2 linked regions of the Agarilytica rhodophyticola genome follow. The protein of the gene in region 1 interacts with the protein of each later gene in a pairwise test. Links are inferred from orthologs where the notes say so. Each region holds a gene or a part of one and is shown on either strand. Other genes may lie near its edges. The genes, in order: ftsA and BVC89_RS03860.

Region 1 (9,314 bases):
AGCACTAGCAATACAAGCTTTTTGCGCTCTGGACTGTCAAGCCTGGGGGCGAGTAGATTTTATGCAAGATCAAGAAGGCAAATTTTATCTGTTGGAAGTAAATACCATACCGGGCATGACTAGTCACAGTATTTATCCTATGTCGGCTAAAAAAATAGGCTTGGAGCTTGGTGAGCTTTTATTAGAAATACTTGCAACTACAACAGACGCTAGTGCTTAAATTGATTGTTTAAATACTATGAAAAAGACGCGTAAATACGATAAACAGCAAGGAAAAAAGGCCGATGGAGCTCGTGCTAGCGCTCGCGGAGCCACTAGACAGCCAAATAAAGAGGAAAAGCCGCCTTTTAAATGGGGACGTTTTGTTGTTTTGGCAGCTTTTTTGGCCAGTGTCGCTTACGGCGGTAGCCAAGTGCATTGGCAAAGCATTTATCAAAAGGCGTCAGCGGCGGCTAATCGCCCATTAGCAAATGTAAAAATTGAGAGTGACTTTAAGTTTGTATCGCAACAACAGTTACAAGATATTATATCCTCAAGACTCAATGGGAGTTTCGTGGATTTGGATTTGGGCGATGTCAAACTAACAATTGAAAAAAATCCATGGATTGAAGAAGTATCAATCGAGCGAATTTGGCCAGATAGTATTAAACTTAAAATTAAGGAGCATCGTCCTATCGCTCGTTGGAATGACAATGGTTATATCAGCCATGATGGAAAATTAGTTATTGTTGAGTCCAATGAAAATTTAATGCACTTGCCTTTGTTATCAGGTGCATTGGCACAAAGTCATGAGTTAACTAAAAATTATTTAGTATTCACGGAAATTTTGGAAAATAGTCAACTAAAAGTAACGGGGATTAGTGTCGATAACAAAGGTTCGTGGAAAATCAAGATCGATGAAACTTTTAGTTTAGTTTTGGGTAGACAACGCATTTATGAGAGGTTAGAAAATTTTCAATACGTGTATGAACAACATCTTAAAGAACAAAAAACAAACATCTTGCGTATTGACATGCGTTATCAGCAAGGCTTGGCAGTGAAATGGAAAGAGTCGGCCTTGGTTGCCGCAAGTGCAGCACAATAATTATGAAATTTTTAGGGTGAGACGATGGCGAATTCAAGCGGAGGAAGAATGATTGTAGGTTTGGACATAGGAACGTCCAAGGTTGTGGCTATCGTCGGAGAAATCTCTCCAACAAACGAGTTGTCGATAGTTGGCATTGGCTCGCATAAATCTGTGGGTCTTAAAAAAGGTGTCGTGGTGAATATTGAGTCGACTGTACAGTCGATTCAGCGTGCAGTAGAAGAAGCGGAATTAATGGCGGGGTGTCAAATTCACTCAGTATTTGTAGGGATTGCCGGCAGCCATATTCGCAGTCTTAATTCACATGGCATTGTGGCGATTAAAGATCGCGAAGTGTATCCGCAAGATCTTGATCGTGTTATCGATGCTGCACAAGCAGTAGCGATTCCAGCAGATCAAAAAATCCTGCATATTTTACCGCAGGAATATTTGATCGATGACCAAGAAGGGGTGAAAGAGCCGCTTGGTATGTCAGGTGTTAGGCTAGAAGCAAAAGTTCATTTAGTGACTTGTGCCGTCAATGCTTCACAAAATATTGAAAAATGTATTCGCCGTTGTGGCCTTGAAGTAGAAGACATTATTTTAGAACAACTCGCTTCGAGTTATTCGGTGTTAACAGATGATGAAAAAGAATTAGGCGTTTGTTTAGTTGATATTGGCGGTGGCACGACAGATATTGCTATTTTTACAGAGGGTGCTATCCGTCATACCGGTGTTATTCCAATTGCTGGAGATCAGGTAACCAACGATATAGCTATGGCCTTGCGCACGCCAACGCAACATGCTGAAGAAATAAAAATACGTTATGCCTGTGCTTTGGCGAAACTTACAGGTATAGAAGAAACCATTAAAGTGCCAAGCGTTGGAGACCGGCCGGCGAGAGATTTATCCAGACAAGCTTTAGCAGAAGTGGTGGAGCCTCGCTACGATGAGTTGTTCACCCTGGTGCAAGCGGAATTAAGGCGTAGCGGTTATGAAGATTTAATTGCTGCAGGTATTGTTTTGACCGGTGGCACATCCAAAATGGAAGGTGTTATTGATCTGGCCGAAGAAATTTTTCACATGCCTGTGCGTTTAGGCGCGCCGCAAGATATACAAGGTTTAAAAGATATAGTTAACAATCCGATTTATTCTACAGGAGTTGGCCTATTGGTATACGGTAAAGACAAAGAAAAAGGTGTGCAGGGATCTTTTGTAAGCGAAGAGAGTGAAAGCACAATGAGCAAAATTAAATCGTGGTTTAGAAAAAATTTTTAAATTTTTTCAAAAAAGAATTTAAGGGGAAAGAAGAGGAACGCATATGTTTGAATTAGTTGATAATATCCCACAAAATGCAGTGATAAAAGTCGTCGGGATTGGCGGCGGCGGCGGCAACGCTGTTAAGCACATGATTTCAAACTCGATAGAAGGTGTTGAGTTTATTTGTGCAAATACGGACTCTCAAGCACTGAAAGATATCAATGCCGATACGGTGTTACAGCTTGGTAGTGGTATCACTAAAGGTCTTGGTGCGGGAGCCAATCCCGAGATTGGACGTCAAGCGGCGATGGAAGATAAAGAGCGCATTGCCGAAGTGCTTGATGGTTCGGATATGGTATTCATTACCGCTGGTATGGGTGGTGGTACTGGTACCGGTGGTGCTCCGGTTGTGGCTGAAGTGGCTCGCGAGCTGGGGATTTTAACCGTTGCCGTAGTGACTAAGCCTTTTCCTTTTGAAGGTAAAAAGAGAATGGCGCTTGCAGAAGAAGGTATTAAGCAATTGCAAGATCGCGTCGACTCATTAATTACCATACCTAATGAAAAGTTACTTGCTGTGCTCGGTAAAACCACCAGCTTGCTTGATGCATTTAAGTCAGCAAATGACGTATTACTGGGAGCAGTGCAAGGTATTGCGGATCTTATTATCCGTCCCGGTATGATCAATGTTGACTTTGCCGATGTTCGCACCGTGATGTCAGAAATGGGCATGGCAATGATGGGCAGCGGTCATGCTACCGGTGAGCAACGTGCGAGAGAAGCTGCTGAATCTGCAATTCGAAGCCCACTATTAGAAGATGTTAATCTGCAGGGGGCTCGTGGTATTCTTGTTAATATCACCGCAGGTATGGATCTATCTTTAGGCGAGTTTTCCGAGGTGGGTGATACCATTGAAGAATTTGCTTCCAGTGATGCGACTGTTGTTGTTGGTACCGTGATTGAGCCTGAGATGACAGACGAGATTCGCGTAACTGTTGTTGCCACAGGTTTAGGCGGGCCGATTGCTAAAGAAAAGCTTGAAACTAAAGTGGTTGTGGATAATACCCGTGGTGCCGATGGTCAGCCAAATTATGCCGCTCTCGATCGTCCACCTGCTTTACGCGCGAAAAAAGCGGCGACAGCTCAAAACAAGCAAACGCCACCTGCAGATGATATGGAATATTTAGATATCCCTGCTTTTTTGCGTAAGCAAGCCGATTAAGTTTTTGATGCATTCTTCTTAAGTTCTAAGGAAAAGATTTAGGGAGCATGTTTTAGAGAGCAACTCGATGCTGGATTATTGTTATCCAGCACGGAATTCCCCGTTCCGTATTGCGTTTCGTGTTACTTAGTTGCTCTCGAACTTTAGGTATGTTGGCGTGTCGAATATCTAGTTTTCATAAGGACGAGCCTACACAAGGAAAGGGTTAACTATAGGCGTAGATAGATTGATACGTGAAAATTAAGCATAGGTTGGACTATTACTTTTTATTGCTGTTTAATACGTAGCCAAATATTTGGACATAGTATCAGCTTCTGGTAAGATGCGCGGCCTTTTCGACAGTCGTTTTAATAGAGACCCTTCGTATGATCAAACAAAGAACCCTTAAAAATGAGATCCGAGCCACAGGTGTTGGTTTGCATACGGGGCAAAAGATTCATTTAACACTAAGGCCTGCGCCAATCGATTATGGCATTGTCTTTAGACGGGTTGACCTTGATCCCGCAGTTGATATTAAAGCTGCCGCTGAAAATGTTGGCGATACCACGCTGTCCACTACACTTATGAACGGTGAGGTTCGAGTATCCACCGTCGAACATTTAATGTCAGCGATGGCAGGTCTCGGTATCGATAATGCCATAGTTGAAGTTAGCGCCGATGAAGTACCCATTATGGATGGCAGTGCAGGGCCTTTTGTATTTTTGATTCAGTCAGCAGGCATACAAGAGCAAAACGCTGCTAAGAAATTCATCCGCATTAAAAAGAAACTAACGATCAAAGATGGTGATAAAGAGACAACTTTTCTGCCCTTTGATGGTTTTAAGGTTAATTTTAGTATAGATTTTGATCATCCAGTATTTAAAGACAGGAAATTAGACGCCAATGTCGACTTTTCAAGCACTTCTTTTGTTAAGGAAGTGTCCAGAGCACGCACTTTTGGTTTTATGCATGAAGTGGAATACCTGCGCTCCAAAGGTCTTGCTAAGGGTGGCAGTGTTGATAATGCCATCATTGTTGATAAATATCGGATATTGAATGAAGACGGTTTACGTTACGAAGATGAATTTGTTAAACATAAAATACTAGATGCAATCGGTGATCTATATTTACTTGGCACCAGTTTAATTGGTGAATATCGCGCACATAAATCTGGTCACGCACTCAACAACAAATCTCTGCTTGAGTTAATCAAGCGCACCGATACCTGGGATTTGGTCACTTTTGAAGAAGATAACGAATCTCCAATCTCTTATATAAAACCACTTGCGGCGGCGGTTTAGGCCTATATTTATAGTGGTTTTAGGCCAAATCACTACTTGGCTGTAAAAATCATCAACTGTCAATATTGGTATTTAATAAAAATTTGTGCCATGATTCACATCCTTTAACGAGAGTGGGTGACGGAAATGGGGACTTGTTCGTTGCCAAAAGAATAAATTTTATGCGTCTTTAGTACAAATTGGGATGCTTTTGTACTTATTTGGGTGTACTTGTTTAAGTGTGTTATATACTTAGAATTACTCGGAAAGACCAAATTTATCGATTTTTTGCCAGATGAAGATCATTGTTATAAGCAAGCGTCATAACAGCACCCGCAGTTTTAATGTTGGCGGGTGGACCCGTGCCTTTTTATCAATCTGTCTTCTCGGAATACCTATCGGCTCCTACCTGGGCTACCACAAGCTACTTAAAAACGACAAAAACATAGATTCCAGCATTACTCAAGCTTGGGTAAGTGCGCTCGACAAGCAAGAACAAGAAGTCAAAGATGTAAAACAAGAAGCTGAACGTAAGTTGGCCGCGCTGACATTAAGAGTCGCTGAATTGCAGGCTAGAGTTGTACGACTAGACGCTTTGGGCGAACGATTGACCACAATGGCCAAGTTAGACAAAGGCGAATTTGACTTTAGCCGCGTGCCCGCACTTGGTGGTCCCGAACTTGCCCTTGATGATGAATCCCTGGCGAGCCAGAATGATCTGCAATTATTGCTTGGTCAGCTGGGCGCAAAAATTGAAGATCGACAACAGCAACTCGATGTACTTGAGGCTCTGTTGGCGAAACGTAAGTTGCAGAGCGATGTTTTCCTCGCTGGTCGACCGATCAAGTCTGGCTGGATGTCTTCCAAATTTGGTCGTAGGACTGATCCATTTACTGGGCGTATTGCTTGGCATGCCGGAGTGGATTTTGCCGGTAAGCAAGGCTCTGATATTGTATCTGTTGCAGCGGGTGTCGTGACCTGGTCGGGTGAACGTTATGGTTATGGCCAGATGGTAGAAGTGAATCACGGCAACGGTTTCACTACACGTTATGCCCATTGTAAAGAAAACTTAGTAAAAGTTGGCGATATTATTAAAAAAGGCCAAGTAATTGCCCTTATGGGGTCAAGTGGTCGCTCAACTGGTCCTCACGTCCACTTCGAAGTCTATAAACATGGCCGAGCTGTCGATCCGTCCACATATATTCATCGCGCAAGTCGCTGAATCCTCCTATATAATTCCCACCCCCTCGAAAAACAATATTTAGTAACCATATAGTGGTAATACTCAAACCACGTTATTTGGACGTCATATGTTAGCAAAAACTTTTAGAGCTGTTTTTGGGTCAAAAAACGATCGTGAAATAAAACGCATGGGCAAGGTCGTTAAGAAAATTAATGAATTAGAAGCGACCTATGAAGCACTAGACGCAGATGCCCTGAAAGCAAAAACGGCAGAGTTTAGAGAGCGTTTCAATAAAGGGGAAACTCTAGATCAGATTCTCCCGGACGCTTTTGCTGCTGTCAGAGAGGCGAGTAAGCGCTTTATGGGAATGCGTCACTTTGACGTACAGCTTATGGGAGGCATGACCTTACACGAAGGCCGTATTGCAGAAATGCGTACCGGTGAAGGTAAAACTTTGATGTCTACCCTGGCGGCATATCTCAATGCTATTCCGGGAAATGGTGTCCATATCGTTACCGTTAACGACTATCTTGCCGCGCGGGATGCTAACTGGATGAAGCCTTTATATGAGGCGCTGGATCTGAAGGTAGGTGTTATTGTTTCGATGCAACACCCAGAAGACAAGCGCGCTGCTTACGATGCGGACATTACCTATGGCACCAACAATGAATTTGGTTTTGATTATTTGCGCGACAATATGGCTTTGCGTAAAGAGGATCGCATGCAGCGTTCCCACAGTTTTGCTGTGGTGGACGAAGTAGACTCAATCCTTATTGACGAGGCTAGAACTCCTTTAATTATTTCTGGTGCGGCGGAAGATAGTTCTGAGTTATACCGCACGATGAACAAGTTAATTCCTTCTTTGGTAGAACAGCCTCAACAACCGGAAGGCGTCGAAGAGCCGATCGAGATTACAGGCCACTTCACCATCGACGAGAAATTACGCCAGATAGAGCTGACCGAGATCGGCCATCAGTTAGTCGAAGAGTGGTTATCGAAAAATAATTTACTGGAAGAGAATGATAGCTTATATAACGCCGGTAACTTAAGCCTTTTGCACCACGTCCATTCGGCATTGAAAGCACATAAGCTGTTTAACAACGACGTCGAATACATCATCCAAAATGGTCAGGTTGTATTAATTGACGAACATACAGGTCGTACTATGCCTGGCCGTCGTTTATCTGAAGGGCTGCATCAGGCGATCGAAGCGAAGGAAGGGGTGGAAATTCAGGCAGAAAGCCAAACACTTGCTTCCACAACTTTCCAGAATTACTTCCGTATCTATGAAAAATTAGCCGGTATGACTGGTACAGCGGATACCGAAGCCTATGAATTCAAGCAGATTTACAACCTTGAAGTGGTTGTTATTCCACCCAATAAAACGATTGCCCGGCAAGATTTAAATGACCTTGTCTACCTAAGTATTGATGAAAAATACGACGCTATCATTGCCGATATCAAGGAGTTTCGTAGCAAAAATGCGCCTGTTTTGGTGGGAACGGCCTCTGTTGAAACGTCAGAAGCTATGTCTCGACGTTTAAAATCTGCTGGTATACAACACGAAGTATTAAACGCCAAACAACACGAAAGAGAAGCCTATATTATTGCCCAGGCCGGAATACCTGGTGCGGTAACTATTGCCACCAACATGGCTGGTCGTGGAACTGATATTGTCTTGGGAGGAAACTGGGAAGCAGAAATCGCACAGTTAAAAGAGCCCTCTGATGCTCAGGTTGCCAGCATTAAGGAAGATTGGAAGAAACGTCATGAGACCGTTCTTGCAGCAGGTGGCTTACATATTATCGGCACCGAGCGTCATGAATCGCGCCGTATCGATAATCAGCTGCGTGGCCGTGCTGGTAGACAAGGTGATCCAGGTTTATCGCGTTTTTATCTATCTCTGGAAGATAATCTAATGCGTATCTTTGCCTCAGAAAGAGTGCGCAATTTCATGCAAGCTTTGGGGATGGAAAAAGGGGAGGCCATCGAACACCGTATGGTAACCAACGCCATTGAAAAAGCGCAGAGAAAAGTTGAAGCCCGCAATTTTGACTATCGTAAGCAAGTATTGGAATACGATGATGTGGCGAATGATCAGCGCCGAGTTATCTATACCCAGCGTAATGAGTTGTTAGAATCTGATGATATTGAAAACGCCATCGCCGGTATTCGAGATGATGTGGTCAACAATGTAATTTCTGGTTTTGTGCCGCCTCAGAGTATTGAAGAGCAATGGAATATTGAAGGTTTGGAGCGTGCCCTAGAAGACGATTTCGGTATTAAATTGACGATCCAAAAATGGCTTGATGAAGACGATAATTTGTTTGAAGAGCCCCTACGTAAGAAAATTGTCGAGGCTGTAGACGCCGTCTACCTCCAGAAAGCTGAGCGTTTTGGTGACATTATCCGCACCCTTGAAAAGCAGATTATGTTGCAAGTGCTGGATACATTGTGGAAGGAACATTTGCAGAATATGGATTACTTACGTCAAGGTATTGGTCTGCGTGCTTATGCTCAGCGTAATCCTAAGCAGGAATACAAACGAGAATCTTTCGAGCTGTTTCAAAAGCTGTTGGATAATTTAAAGCATGATGTCACTCGTATTCTCTTCCGTGTTGAGCCTATGTCTGAGCAGGAAGTGGAAGAAATGGATCGAAGACGTCATGAAGAAGCTGAACAACAAAAGTTAAAAATGGAACATGAGCAGGTGTCTCAGCTAACGCCAAGTGAAGAGCAACCGCAGGAAGTGGTAGACACTGAACGTCCCTATGTACGTTCAGGTAAAAAAGTAGGGCGTAACGACCCTTGCCCATGTGGTTCTGGAAAGAAATTTAAAGCTTGTCACGGCAAATTATCTTGATTTAGAGCGCAAGAGGATGGATTTTTATGGCCGTTGGTAACAGTGTTTGGCCCGAGTTTTATCCTATTAAAGGAGTGAAGCTTGGAGTTGGTGAGGCCGGAATTAAATACTCGTCACGTAAGGATTTGGCTTTAGTTGTTCTGGATGAAGGTTGTGAAGTTGCCGGTGTATTTACCCAAAATGCCTATGCTGCAGCACCTGTAGATATTTGTCGAAAGCATCTTGGGCAAAATAAAAGTATTCGCGCTCTAGTGATAAACTCGGGTAATGCCAATGCCTGTACAGGCATTGAGGGTGTGGATGCAGCGCTGCGTTGTTGTGATAAAGTAGCGCAACTTACCGATATCGAGCAAACGCAGGTGCTGCCCTTTTCCACCGGGGTCATTGGTGAATTATTGCCTTTTGAGAAAATTGAAGCGGCTTTACCAGCGGCGTATGAGGCCTTGTCTGAAAATAACTGGCTATCC
Region 2 (9,295 bases), 1.3 Mb from region 1 along the record:
AACGATGGGAGTGATGCTGCACATCATAATAAAACCACCGAAGCCCAGGCTGCTAAATTTACTGTCCCACAAACAGCCGCGTAAGGGCTTGAAGGCAACTTGGTTGTTATCTGCACAGTAATCGGAATACTGAATCGACATGGACCAAGCACCCCAGGCCAGGCCAATAAATGGAGCAATGAAGTTAACTACAGGAATGGTCACCACTAATAGCATCAGCAATGCGATGACGATACCACGGGAGAGGAAATAGAGCAGTTTAGATATTTCTCTACCTATGGTGCGAAAAACCATTTTGATAATGCTTTCATCGGGAGGAGCATCGCCGGTGAGCAGTTCTTCAGCTTTGGCCGCTAGCATCCCGTAGAACGGAGCGGCAATGATATTGGTGATCATATTAAAGCTGTAGCCGTATATCAGCAGTACCAATATGCCAATTACAATCCATGCGATCCAAGCTAAAGGAGCCAACCAGCTGGGTAGTTGCTCCATCAAGCCATCGATGAAACCGCCATAGTAGTGGACAAGGGCGCCAGTGAGGACAAAAAACAGTGCGCAGTTAACGACTAAAGGGACAATAATATAAAGTCGTAATTCGGGCCGCCAAAGTAATTTAAGGCCTTGGCTAAAGTAAAATATACCGGTGGCTAAATTATTTTTGTATCTAGGTGGTGTCAGCATATCTTAGGTATTGGGCTTATCTTGCGCCACTTGCAGTTAAAGCTGTAATGTAGGGCCCTGAATGTCGGTGTTTGCTGATCACTTGTAGAAAAGTTTCACCGTTTGCATTTGTGCAGTTAATATCTTTTCCTTCTGCGACAAAAAACTTTACAAAAGTAGCAAAGTTGTCAGCCTTCATACCACGGTAGGCGCGCTCTAATGCGGTAAAGTGAGGGTCTGTTTCACCTACCGGCACAACTTCTAGGAATTCTCTAACGCGCTCGTCAGTGAACACTTCACCGAGAACTTTTTGTTTGTCTTTTTTCTGTGTCATTTTACTTACTTCTAACTCTCAAGTTTATTTTTCAAAATGGGGTTTAGCTGTTGTGGATTTGCTTGTCCCTTAGAGGCTTTCATGATCTGTCCAACAAAAAAGCCGATCATCTTTTTGCGTTTGACATCGTCGGCGTTGCGGTAGTTCTCCACCTGTTGAGGGTTGTCTGCCAATACTTGGTCAACAATAGATTCCAATTCACCTGCATCGGTAGGTTTCAAGCCTTTCTCTTCGATGATGGTGTCTACATCTTGAGCACCATCCCAGAGATAGTCAAACACTTGCCGACCGAGTTTACTGGTTAGTGTTTGGTCCTTAATACGAGCGATGAGTTTGCCTAATTGCTGAGCGCTGACGTTACTCTCTTTTATGGTCAGTTCTTCACTGTTTAGACGAGCTGATAGTTCACCCATAACCCAGTTAGCAGAGAGTTTGGGATCTTCGCAGGCAGCCACTACCGACTCATAAAAACTGGCCGTGTGAGAATCGCTCGTCAAAATACCAGCATCGTAAGCTGAGAGTGCGTAGTCCTTCTCGAAACGTGCCTTCATCGCATCGGGCAGTTCAGGTAGTGATGCTCGAATTTCATTGATGTAATCATCGTCAAGAATGACAGGCAATAAGTCAGGGCAAGGAAAATAACGATAGTCGTTGGCTTCTTCTTTGGAACGCATGGATTTTGCGGTATGACTATCGCCGTCATATAGGCGAGTTTCTTGATCGACTTTGCCACCTTGTTCAAGCAGGTCAATTTGTCGTTCTACTTCTTGCTCGATACAGCGTTCCATAAAACGAAAGGAGTTTAAATTTTTGGTTTCGGTGCGCGTACCTAAGGCATCACCTGGTTGGCGCACAGAAATATTGACGTCGAAACGCATAGAGCCTTGTGACATTTCTCCATCACATATACCTAAAGAAGTCACAATCGAGTGTAATTTGCGGGCAAACGCTACCGCTTCTTCCTTCGAACTCATATCGGGCTCAGATACTACTTCGATCAATGGCGTCCCGGCGCGATTGAGGTCGATTCCCGACATACCATGGTAGTCTTCATGTAAGGACTTTCCGGCATCTTCTTCTAAATGAGCGTGGTGGATGCGGATGCGTTTCTGTTCGCCATTGGCCAAATCAATATCGAGGTAACCGCCATTAACAATAGGCTCAGCTAGCTGAGTGGTTTGATAACCTTTTGGTAAATCTGGATAGAAGTAATTTTTACGTTCAAATACTGAGCGCTTACCAATATCAGCGTTGATAGCTAGGCCAAACATGGTAGCAAAGCGAAATGCTTGTTCATTGGCAACCGGCAATGTGCCGGGCATTGCCAGATCAATAGCGCTCGCTTGTGTATTTGCTTGGGCGCCAAATGCAGTGCTGGAGCCTGAAAATATTTTTGACTGGGTGGCAAGTTGTACATGTACTTCCAACCCGATAACTGTTTCCCAAACCATGATCGATAACCTATTTGCTGAGCGGACTTAATGTATGGAAGTCGGTATTTTGTTGAAATTGATGCGCAATATTGAGCAGTTTATGTTCGTTAAAATAGCTACCTATTAATTGCAATCCAACCGGTTTGTTGTCCACTAATCCACAGGGGATCGACATACCAGGTAAACCAGCCAAGCTAGTGGCGATAGTGTAAATATCTTCTAAATACATAGCGACTGGATCATTATTTTTTGCGCCCAAAGGAAAGGCTGGTGAGGGGGATGTTGGCCCGAGTATAACGTCGACCTCTTTAAAAGCATCCACAAAGTCCTGCTTAATAAGGCGTCGTACTTTTTGGGCCTTGTTATAGTAGGCATCAAAATAGCCTGCAGATAGAGCGTACGTGCCCACCAGAATACGTCGTTTGACTTCATCGCCAAAGCCTTCACCGCGTGAGCGCATATATAGATCTTCTAGGTTTTCAGGGGTGTCACAGCGATAGCCATAACGCACACCATCAAAACGAGATAGGTTAGCGGAGCATTCTGCCGGAGCAATCACATAGTAAGCGGGTACTGCCAAGTGTGTATGAGGTAGTGAGATGGACTTAATCTTAGCCCCGAGGGATTGGTAAATCTTAATCGCATCCTCAACAGCTTGTTGAACACTTGAATTGAGACCTTCGCTGAAATATTCTTGCGGTACACCGATGGTAAGACCGTCGAGTTTTTCATCGAGTTGTGCTGTGTAATCCCTAACTGGCTCATCGATGCAGGTGGAATCTTTGGCATCGTAACTGGCCATAACATTGAGCATTAGCGCCGCATCTTCAGCGCTGCGAGTCATGACACCACCTTGGTCGAGGCTCGATGCAAAAGCGATCATCCCCCAGCGAGAAACACGCCCATAGGTAGGTTTCAAACCAGTAATCCCGCACATACTCGCAGGCTGGCGAATAGAACCACCGGTATCGGTAGCTGTGGCCCCCGGTGCTAGGCGGGCTGCGACACAGGCGGCGGAGCCACCCGAAGAGCCACCAGGAACACTGTCTTCTGCCCAGGGGTTTTTAACCGGGCCAAAATAGCTGCTTTCATTGGACGAGCCCATGGCAAATTCATCCATATTGGTTTTACCCAACATAACCACGCCTGCATCCATATAATTTTGCACAACTGTAGCATTATAAGGCGGAGCAAAATTATGTAGCATTTTTGAGCCGCATGTGGTCAGAACACCTTCAGTGCAAAAAATATCTTTATGGGCGATAGGTACACCACACATAACATGTGCATTTCCTTGTGCTAATAATTGATCAGCTTTATCTGCTTGCTCCAGTGCTTGCTGTTCCGTAATAGAAATAAAGGCATTGTAATTTTCGTTAAGAGATTTGATTCTATTTAGCAAATGCTGGGTGATTTCTTTACTAGAAAATTCTTTTGCTCGCAATTTGCGGCTTATATCAGCGATAGTTAAATTATGCATTGCGTTTGCTCGTGCGCTTACGTCTATGAATGAGGAGTTGTATATGACAGATTAGGATGAAATTAATAGCGTATGGCATAGGGGTTACCCCGATTATTTAATCACCCTACTACTTACTTCACCGTGTTACTCGATTACTTTAGGAACTAGATAGAGGCCATCTTCGGTGGCAGGTGCAATAGCTTGAAAATCGTTGCGTCTATCCGCTTCGCTTACCACGTCTTTGCGGAGAGTTTGTACGGCATCGAGGGGGTGTGCCATGGGTAATACATCATCTGTGTCGACGGCTTGCAATTGGTCTACTAAACTGAGCACTTCGTTAATACTCTTTGCCGTTTGCTCAAGCGTTTCGTCGTTAATTTCTAATTTTGCCAACTTCGCCAGATTTTGAATTTCTTTCGCTTCCACACTACTCTCTCTGTTCATATCCGGGGTTATTTTTACGAGTACTGATACTCGTATCTGATCGAACGCGCTACGTTATCATATTTGCGCCTTGCTCAAAATCCCTACCATTGATAGAGTGCGATAATTTTAGCGTGATCATGGCCAGTTAACAGGTCTTACGCGAAGTTAAGCCTATAATTATTAAAAAATTGCAGCACAATAGATTTTTTAATTTTATTTATTAACATAACAACACATTGAAAGGCTTTTTAACAGCAAGTTAAAAAGCTGGATAGTGAATCACTTATAGCATCATTCAAACAGGTTATTACTCAATATGATGAAGCGTCTGCGAGGCTTGTTCTCCAATGATTTATCGATCGATCTGGGAACGGCAAACACTCTCATTTACGTGCGTGAAAAAGGAATAGTACTTGATGAACCATCTGTGGTAGCAATTCGAAATGTTAACGGACAGAAATCAGTAGAGGCTGTCGGTATAGCAGCTAAACGTATGCTGGGGCGCACACCCGGTAATATCACAGCCATTCGCCCCTTAAAAGACGGTGTTATTGCAGATTTCCAAGTGACTGAGAAGATGTTGCAGCACTTTATTCGTAAAGTTCATGAACACAGTTGGTTTCAGCCAAGTCCCAGAGTACTAATTTGTGTGCCTTGCCTTTCAACAGAAGTAGAGAAGCGAGCTATCAGGGAATCTGCTCTAAGTGCAGGCGCCCGCGAAGTGCGACTTATCGAGGAGCCGATGGCGGCGGCAATCGGTGCAGGCTTGAGAGTGGATGAAGCTACAGGCTCAATGGTTATCGATATTGGTGGCGGTACCACAGAGATAGCGATTATCTCATTGAACGGAGTAGTGTTATCGGATTCTGTTAGAATCGGCGGCGACCGTTTTGATGAAGCTATTGTTAATTATGTCAGACGAAAATATGGCAGCGTGATCGGTGATGCAACGGCTGAGCGAATTAAACAAGAGATTGGTTGTGCCTACGCGGGTAGTGAAGTGTTAGAGATCGACGTGAGAGGCCGAAATTTAGCCGAGGGGATTCCCAAAAGCTTTACTTTAAACAGTGATGAGATTCTTGAAGCCATGCAAGAGCCTCTAGCGGGTATTGTTCAGTCGATAAAAAGTGCATTAGAACTTTCTCCGCCTGAATTGGCATCAGATATTGCGGAAACAGGTATTGTTATTACGGGCGGTGGGGCACTGCTGCGTGATCTGGATAGGCTATTAACCGAAGAGACGGGGCTGCCTGTGGTTGTAGCTGAAGATCCATTGACCTGTGTTGCCAGAGGTGGTGGTCGTGCCATGGAATTAATGGATCAATACAATATTGATTTAGTCTATTAAACACATTAAATAAACTATCTCATTAGCGAGATAGTTTATTTAACAAGCCATGTTGACTTTGTTAAAAATAAGAACTCAAAAAGCTTTTTCATTGTTATTTGCATTTAAGTTGTACAATATATAGGGGAAGTATATTTTTTGTTCTAACTTTTGCGTCGGAGAATATTATTAAACCGCTGTTTTCCAAAGGTCCATCACCAGGGACTAGAACGGCAATCCTCGCCTTAGTGTCGTTAATGATATCCCTGATGTATTTATTTACCGACTGGCTTGACCCTATTAAAGGACACGCCCAGGATATTGTCGCTCCCCTTTATTGGATATCTAACTTTCCCAATCAGCTCGATGAGTGGGCCGATAATAGACTGACCTCAAGAGAGCGCTTGATCCAGGAAAATGAATCGCTGCAAACTGAAAATATTGTGCTCAAACGTAAACTTCAGCTCAATGCATCTCTCGCTGCTGAAAATGTCAGATTGAGACAGCTACTTAATTCTGCTGATACGCTTGAAGATCGAGTGCTTATCGCTGAAATTATTGGCCGTTCACCCGATCCCCTTATGCATCAGGTAATTGTCAACCGCGGCAGTGAGCATGGTGTATACGAAGGTCAGGCCTTGGTTGATGCCAAAGGCTTAATGGGGCAAGTGGTGGTGGTTGGGCAACGCAGCTCGAAAGTCTTACTCATTACCGATTCGACACATGCCTTGCCTGTGCAGATTAATCGTAATGGTGAGCAATTGATTGCCGAGGGCCTTGGCGGAAGAACCTATGAGTTGGCGCTTCCTTACGTGGCAAATACTTTAGATATTGTTGTGGGAGATTTGCTTGTGAGCTCTGGCCTCGGGCAACGTTTTCCCGTGGGTTATCCTGTTGCCGAAGTGGTGGAAGTTCTGAAAGATCCTTCCAGGCGCTTTGCTAAAGTTGTTACCAAGCCCATGGCAGATATTAGTCGCAGTCGCCATGCCTTGTTAATTTTTGATAGTCCTCCCTTAGGGGCTTTATATGAATAGGTGGGCTATAAATGAAATCTTTGAAGAGTTAATCGGTGCCTAAACGCCATCAACTAGTATCGTATTATTGGCTTGTTTTTGCCACGCTAGCACTTGGCTTGCTCGTCGCTATTTATCCTATTTCAAGTAACTATGCTCTATTGCGGCCAGAATTTTTATGTCTGTTCGTCGTCTATTGGGTCACTCACACACCCCAGTACTTCGGTGTTTTTATTGCGTGGTTTGCCGGGATGATTCAAGACCTTGCCGAAGGTGTGGTATGGGGAGCCCATGCCGTAGCGCTGTCTATTGTGGCTTACATATGCTTAGTGGCATATCAGCGTATTAAGAATTATTCGGTGTGGCATCAAACCTTATGGATCTTTGTGCTAGTGGGTTTCCATCAGGTTATGTCAAATTGGGTGTTAGGTCTGGCTGGCTATAAGGGAGAGCCCCTTGATATCATTGTCTCTACTACCGTGAGTGCACTATTTTGGCCTTTGATTTTTTTCTCGATAAATCGTATCCGTTTGCACTACCGAATGTATTAGGGCCTGTTAACAAGCCCTAGTGTGAACAGGTTCTAGCCGGCCCTCATCGATTACCTTAACTTATGGCTTAATATATGAATATTTTACTCGCCTCAAAATCACCCAGACGGCGTGAACTGTTGAGTCAAATTGGCGTCGGATATATAACAGCTGATGTTGACGTACCAGAGCAACATAACCCCACTGAACTACCTGAAGCTTATGTTCGTCGATTAGCAATGGACAAATCTAAAGCGGGCAGTAAAGTGCGACCCGACCTTCCTTCTTTGGGAGCGGATACCGTTGTATGTTGTGATGATGTGATACTTGAGAAGCCGGCACATCTTGCAGATTGTAAACGCATGTTAAGTATGCTTTCAGATCGCACTCATAAGGTGATGACAGGAGTGGCTGTTTGCTTTGGTGGCCAGCAATGGGTTGAATGCAGTATTACCGAAGTAAAATTTCGCGCCATTAGCGATAATGAGATAGAAGCTTATTGGGCGAGTGGCGAACCATGCGATAAAGCAGGGGCTTATGCTATTCAAGGTTTAGGTGCTGTGTTCGTCACCAACCTCAATGGCAGCTACTCAGGCGTGGTGGGACTACCCATCGAAATTGTTAGTAGTATGTTATCGAAGCTGGAAATACCAATCTGGAATACGGCTGAGTGATGTCGAAATATCGGCAATATGCATGCCTTAGCATGCACTTGTATTGCCATGTGTGGATAGAAGAGACATGAGCGAAGAGATTTTAGTTAATTTTGGCCCCACCGAAACCCGAGTTGCTCTCGTTGAAAATGGTGTTTTACAAGAAGTCTATGTTGAACGAGCCCATAGTAAGGGCTACGTCGGCAATATTTATAAGGGCAAAGTTGTGCGGGTGTTACCCGGCATGCAAGCAGCGTTTGTCGATATTGGACAAGAACGTGCGGGATTTATTCATGTAGCAGATATTGCACCACTTAACAAAGATGGTGTTGAGCAACGCAGCAGCGAAGATGCCGATATCCGTGATTTGCTCAGAGAGGGGCAATCTGTTCTGGTACAGGTGACGAAAGATCCTATCGGTACCAAAGGCGCCCGTTTAACTACCCATTTATCTGTTTCTGCGCGCTACCTGGTCTACATGCCAAATACTGATCACATCGGTGTTTCCAATCGCATTGAAGATGAGGATGAGCGGGAACGGCTCAAATTACTCGTCAATGAGTTGGCAGAAGAATATAAGGAGCAATATCCTATTGGTGGCTTTATCATTCGTACTGTTGCCGAAGGTGCATTAAAAGAAGAATTGCAAGCGGATATTCCCTTTGTTTTTCGTCTCTGGCATGACCTTGAAGACAGCATTAAAGCGGCTAAAGCTCCTTCTATTATCTATGAAGATATGCCGCTCTTTATGCGGACTGTGCGAGATTTAATGCGGCCAAACTTGGAGCGTGCTCGCATCGACTCGCGTGAGTCCTTTGCGCGTATGCAAAAGTTTGCCAAACACTATGCTCCTGAAATTGGCGCAAGATTAGAGCATTATCCCGGTGAGCGACCGCTATTTGATCTATATGGCGTGGAAAATGAAATTCAAAAAGCCTTACAAAAAAAGGTATTACTCAAGTCTGGCGGCTATTTAATTATCGAGCAGACCGAAGCAATGAGTACCATTGACGTTAACACTGGTGCCTTTGTTGGCCATCGTAATCTAGAAGAAACAATCTTTAAAACCAATCTCGAAGCCGCTGCCGCAATAGCGAGACAACTTAGAGTGCGTAATCTTGGCGGTATCATTATTATTGACTTCATCGATATGAGAGAAGAGGAGCATCAGCGGCAGGTGTTGCGCAGCTTCGAGAAACATATGGAAAAAGATCGCGCTAAAACCACGATTACCGGAGTGTCCGAACTTGGTTTAGTGGAAATGACCCGTAAGCGCACGCGAGAAAGTTTGGGGCAAGTACTATGTGAGACTTGCCCTGCCTGTGGTGGTCGCGGTCAACTTAAGTCCGCGGAAACGATTTGCTATGAGATCTTTAGAGAGATTTTGCGCGAAGCGCGAACCTACGATAACGATAAATTCTTAGTGTTGGCGTCTCAAGTGGTAATTGATCGCTTGC

What was found.
Region 2: the proteins of ftsA (region 1) and BVC89_RS03860 interact in binary tests that used the Escherichia coli proteins (3 or more experiments, as listed by UniProt). The link is inferred for Agarilytica rhodophyticola from one-to-one orthologs.

What each region holds. Positions count from the first base shown.
Region 1 is NZ_CP020038.1:2,258,129-2,267,442, forward strand. Bases 373-3,224 are described here. They hold ftsA (cell division protein FtsA), read left to right. Parts: upstream 373-1,108; coding sequence 1,109-2,341; downstream 2,342-3,224. Other genes in these bases: BVC89_RS09565 (cell division protein FtsQ/DivIB), read left to right, coding at 373-1,084; ftsZ (cell division protein FtsZ), read left to right, coding at 2,385-3,224. In the rest of the region: BVC89_RS09560 (D-alanine--D-alanine ligase), read left to right, coding at 1-220; more of BVC89_RS09565, read left to right, coding at 239-372; more of ftsZ, read left to right, coding at 3,225-3,542; lpxC (UDP-3-O-acyl-N-acetylglucosamine deacetylase), read left to right, coding at 3,908-4,822; BVC89_RS09585 (M23 family metallopeptidase), read left to right, coding at 5,097-6,023; preprotein translocase subunit SecA, read left to right, coding at 6,112-8,847; bifunctional glutamate N-acetyltransferase/amino-acid acetyltransferase ArgJ, read left to right, coding at 8,874-9,314. UniProt on the Escherichia coli protein: Essential cell division protein that assists in the assembly of the Z ring. May serve as the principal membrane anchor for the Z ring.
Region 2 is NZ_CP020038.1:905,059-914,353, forward strand. Bases 3,815-6,647 are described here. They hold BVC89_RS03860 (rod shape-determining protein), read left to right. Parts: upstream 3,815-4,631; coding sequence 4,632-5,663; downstream 5,664-6,647. Other genes in these bases: gatA (Asp-tRNA(Asn)/Glu-tRNA(Gln) amidotransferase subunit GatA), read right to left, coding at 3,815-3,907; gatC (Asp-tRNA(Asn)/Glu-tRNA(Gln) amidotransferase subunit GatC), read right to left, coding at 4,034-4,333; mreC (rod shape-determining protein MreC), read left to right, coding at 5,762-6,647. Outside these bases: sulfate transporter CysZ, read right to left, coding at 1-681; BVC89_RS03840 (PA4642 family protein), read right to left, coding at 698-994; Asp-tRNA(Asn)/Glu-tRNA(Gln) amidotransferase subunit GatB, read right to left, coding at 1,006-2,445; more of gatA, read right to left, coding at 2,456-3,814; more of mreC, read left to right, coding at 6,648-6,676; rod shape-determining protein MreD, read left to right, coding at 6,712-7,206; BVC89_RS03875 (Maf family protein), read left to right, coding at 7,281-7,859; rng (ribonuclease G), read left to right, coding at 7,927-9,295. UniProt on the Escherichia coli protein: Forms membrane-associated dynamic filaments that are essential for cell shape determination. Acts by regulating cell wall synthesis and cell elongation, and thus cell shape.